DNA from 2 places in the Methylomonas sp. LL1 genome. Region 1 is predicted to be linked to the other one. Evidence: predicted binding sites of a transcription regulator. Region 1 holds the regulator's gene; the other holds the start of a gene.
The links. Region 1 encodes HrcA, which represses chaperone genes, less so after heat shock. Its sites were predicted from a motif close to TNTTAGCACTCNNNNNNNNNGAGTGCTAANA; they were not measured.
Positions count from the first base shown of each region.

Region 2: groES (co-chaperone GroES) is a predicted target of HrcA. The motif match lies at 1,579-1,609, and genes of this name have one in related genera.

Region 1 covers NZ_CP064653.1:4,794,036-4,796,440, forward strand. Annotated here, with positions in the region: gene IVG45_RS22465 (septal ring lytic transglycosylase RlpA family protein) at 24-542, opposite strand; gene hrcA (heat-inducible transcriptional repressor HrcA) at 841-1,881, shown strand; gene grpE (nucleotide exchange factor GrpE) at 1,931-2,405, shown strand, end outside.
Region 2 covers NZ_CP064653.1:2,516,542-2,518,946, forward strand. Annotated here, with positions in the region: gene groL (chaperonin GroEL) at 1-1,199, opposite strand, end outside; gene groES (co-chaperone GroES) at 1,248-1,535, opposite strand; gene IVG45_RS11710 (HesA/MoeB/ThiF family protein) at 1,678-2,405, shown strand, end outside.

The sequences.
Region 1 (2,405 bases):
GGGACAGGGTGAAGTGTGGGGGATTAATTTTCCAGATATTGGACTTCAACTTCGGTCGTGCCGCGCATGCCGATTTGTTTTGCCGCGGCCTCGGATAGATCGATCAAGCGGTTGCCGTTAAATGGGCCGCGATCATTGATCAGTACGTCGATGTAGCGGCCGTTGCTCAGATTGGTGACCCGGACTTTTGACGGTATCGGTAAGGTCTTATGGGCCGCCGAAAAACCTTTAGGGTTGAAAAGGCTGCCGCTGGCCGTGCGATTGCCGGACTCGGCGCCGTACCAGGAGGCCAGGCCTTTTTCGCGGTAGCCGCTTGCCGACAATAACGGATAATAGGTTTTGCCTTTTACTTTATAGGGTTTGTTGTACGAGGCTTGATCGCCGTATGACGGCAGTTCCGCCTGCTCGTCGCTGGGCGGCAGCGGTGGTTCCGACGCACAGCCACCTAGCAGCAATGCCAGTATCAGCAGTGGAATCGGAAATCTGCTGAAGGAATTTAAACCGAGCTTGTCAAATATAGCGACTAAAGCGGGTGGAAGCATGGGTGTTTATCTCCGATTGGAAAGCGGTTTTTTAATGGACTGATCAAGCCGGAATTAGCGGGTTGGATGGCAATCATCCGAATTCGAGCTTAACGATTTATTAAAAACGCGCTTGATTGTACGCCTCGGCTCCGTTTTCTGACCGGCACCGTCCGCTTTTTCTAAGCGTTTCCCTTCCACAGATAAGCCTGCCGTTGGCGCCTCGAATCTTCAACCGTGTTGACAAGGATTTTGCTAGCTGATAGTTTTCCCTGGCACTCGCGTATTTAGAGTGCTAATAAGTTTTTTGGGTGGTGTGGTGATAAGCAATCAGGATTTAAACGAAAGATCGCTTTATTTATTAAAAACCTTGGTGGAGCGTTATATACAAGACGGTCAGCCGGTCGGTTCTCGGGTGCTATCCAAGGATTCGAGTCTCAAGTTGAGCCCGGCGACGATACGCAACGTGATGGCTGATCTGGAAGACATGGGCTTGATTCATTCACCGCATACTTCCGCCGGACGGGTACCGACGGTCAGCGGCTATCGCTTGTTCGTGAACAGTCTGTTGACCGTCAAGCCGTTGGAATCAACTGAACTGGACCAATTGCAGAGCAGCCTGCTGGCCGAAGTCGACGAACCCGGCAATGTCTTAAGTAAAGCCTCCAGATTGCTGTCGGATGTCACCAAAATGGCCGGTGTCGTGACTTTGCCGCGGCGAGAGTCGGTGGCGCTGCGGCATATCGAATTTCTGCCGATGTCAAATACCCGTGTATTGGTGATTTTTGTCACCGATGGACAGGAGGTTCATAACAAGATCATTCACACCGACCGGCCTTACAGTCCGGCGGAGTTGCAACAAGCCGCCAATTATTTGAATTCGGTGTACGCCGGTCGCAGCGTAGCAAAGATACGCGAGTTGATCCTGAAAGACATGGAGCAGGATCGGAGCCATGTCAACCAGGGCATGATCGATGCGGTCAACATGGCGAAATTGACCTTTTCGCAACAGCCCCAGGACGATTATGTACTCAGCGGCGAAACCAACTTGATGGGTTTTTCGGAATTATCCGACATGGAACGTTTGAAGCAGTTATTCGAAGCTTTCAGCCAGAAACGCGGCGTGATTCATTTACTGGATCAATGCCTGCAGGCGGAAGGAGTACAAATTTTTATCGGCGAGGAATCCGGCTATCGGGCCTTCGATCATTGCAGCCTGGTGACTTCGTCGTATTCGATCAATGATGAGGTGGTCGGTGTGTTGGGCGTAATCGGGCCGACCCGGATGGCCTACGAAAAAGTGATTCCGTTCGTCGACGTCACCGCAAAATTATTGGGCGCGGCCTTGAATAGCAAATAATCGCCCCTATCAATATACGGAACTGAAAATTACAACTTTGGAGTGAACCATGAGTCATCAGCAATCAAGCCACGAACAGCAATCGGATAGTGAATTAATCGCTGAAGTGCTTGAACAAACCAGCGAGGCCTTTGCCGAGGAAGCCCCCGGAGAAACCGCCGCCGCTACCGAAGATGTTGGCCTGGAAGCCTTGCGGCAACAATTGGAGCAAGCCCAACAACAAGCTGCGGACAATCTGGACAAGGCCATCCGCACGATGGCGGAGATGGAGAATCTGAAAAAACGGGTGCAAAAGGATTTGGATGACGAGCGCAAATACGGCCTGGCCAAGTTCGCCAAGGAGTTGTTGAGCGTGCTGGATAGTCTGCAACTGGGCATACAAGCTACGGTAGGCGACAGCCCGGAAGTAGTGAAATTCAGAGAAGGCAGTGAACTGACCATCAAGCAATTCGAATCCGTTTTCGCCAAATTCAATATCGAAGCCATCGATCCCACCGGCCAGCCGTTCAATCCCGAACTGCATC
Region 2 (2,405 bases), 2.3 Mb from region 1:
AGCGCGTCTTCAACGCGGGCTTTCTTCTCTTTCATTTCAACTTCGGTCGCGGCACCGACTTTGATCACCGCTACGCCGCCAGCCAATTTAGCCAGACGTTCTTGCAGTTTTTCACGGTCGTAATCGGAAGTCGCTTCGTCGGCTTGAGCACGGATTTGAGCCACGCGGCCTTTGATTTGGCCTTCGTCGCCGGCACCGTCGATGATGGTGGTGTTTTCTTTGTTGATTTGGACGCGTTTTGCGGTGCCCAATTGAGAAATGTCGGCTTTTTCCAGAGACAGGCCCACTTCCTCGGAGATCACTACGCCGCCGGTCAGAACCGCGATGTCTTCCAGCATGGCTTTACGGCGGTCGCCGAAGCCAGGTGCTTTGACTGCCGCGACTTTAACGATACCGCGCATGTTGTTGACAACCAGAGTCGCCAAGGCTTCGCCTTCGACGTCTTCGGCAATGATCAACAGTGAACGGCCTGATTTGGCCACACCTTCCAGAATCGGCAACATTTCGCGGATGTTGGAGATTTTTTTGTCGTACAACAGGACGAATGGATCGTCCAGTTCAACGCTCATATTTTCTTGTTTGTTGATGAAATATGGGGACAGGTAGCCGCGGTCGAATTGCATACCTTCGACGACGTCCAGTTCATTGTTCAAACCAGTGCCTTCTTCAACGGTGATAACACCTTCTTTACCGACTTTTTCCATCGCTTCGGCGATGATCGCGCCGACGGATTCGTCGGAGTTGGCGGAGATAGTGCCGACTTGAGCGATGGCATGGCTGTCGACGCAAGGGGTTGCGGCCTTTTCGATCGCCGCAACCGCCGCGCTAACCGCTGTGTCGATACCACGTTTCAGATCCATCGGGTTCATGCCCGCGGCGACTGATTTCAAGCCTTCGTTGACGATAGCTTGAGCCAAAACGGTTGCGGTGGTGGTGCCGTCGCCGGCCACATCGGAAGTCTTGGAAGCGACCTCTTTCACCATTTGCGCACCCATATTTTCGAACTTGTCTTGCAATTCGATTTCTTTCGCGACTGAAACGCCGTCCTTGGTGATGGTTGGAGCGCCGAAGCTTTTATCCAGTACGGCGTTACGGCCTTTAGGACCCAAGGTAACTTTTACCGCGTTAGCCAGGATGTTGACACCTTGCGCCATTAATGCGCGGGCTTCGCCGCCAAATTTTACGTCTTTTGCTGCCATTTTTTATATTCCTAATCTATTAACTAATTGATAAACAATCGTTTGGGATTAACCCAAGATGCCCATGATGTCTTCTTCGCGCATGACGATATATTGCTCGCCATCGACTTTGACTTCAGTGCCGGAATATTTGCCGAACAATACTTTGTCGCCAACTTTAACTTCCAGAGCACGCACTTGGCCGTTATCCAATTGTTTGCCGGAACCGACGGCCAGTACTTCGCCTTCGCTAGGCTTTTCCGCGGCGGAACCGGGTAATACGATACCACCGGCGGTTTTGGTTTCTTCTTCAACGCGTTTTACGACAACGCGGTCATGTAACGGACGAATTTTCATCAATATCTCCTTAATGTAGATTAAAGTTAACGTTTAAATAACTTATTAGCACTCTCTAGCCATGAGTGCTAATAATATCGGGGTTTTGCACTCTGTCAAGCTCTTTGGCATTATCTGCGACCTACTCATCACAGCCATCATCATGAACGACCAACAATTACTCCGTTACAGCCGCCAGATCATGCTGCCGCAAGTCGATATGACTGGGCAGCAAAAGTTACTCGACGCCAAGATATTGATCGTCGGCGCCGGCGGCCTCGGTTCCCCCGCGGCGATGTACCTCGCCGCGGCAGGTATTGGACAAATCACTATCTACGATGACGATCAGGTGGATTTAACCAATTTGCAACGACAGATTGCCCACAACACCCCCGATATAGGGCTGGATAAAGTCATTTCAACCCTTAACACCCTGAAAAAAATCAATCCGGAAGTGAATGTGCTGGCCCATAAGGCTCGATTACAGGGACAACTTCTGGATCGGGAAGTCGCGGCGGCCGATGTGGTGCTCGACTGCAGCGATAACTTCGGTACCCGCTTCGCGATCAACCGAGCTTGCGTCGAACAACACACGCCGCTGGTATCGGGCGCGGCGATTCGTTTCGAAGGCCAAATCAGCGTATTCACCCCCGGACTGAACGACAGCCCTTGCTACAATTGTTTGTATCAAAGCGATGGCGAGGAATTGCAAAACTGCGCCCGCAACGGCGTGATTGCGCCGATTACCGGTATTGTCGGCAGCATTCAGGCTTTGGAAGCGATGAAAATCATCATGAACATTGGAGAAAGCTTGACCGGCCGCCTACTGTTGCTGGACAGCCTCAATATGGAATGGCAAACCTTGCGCCTGAAGAAAAATCCGGCTTGCCC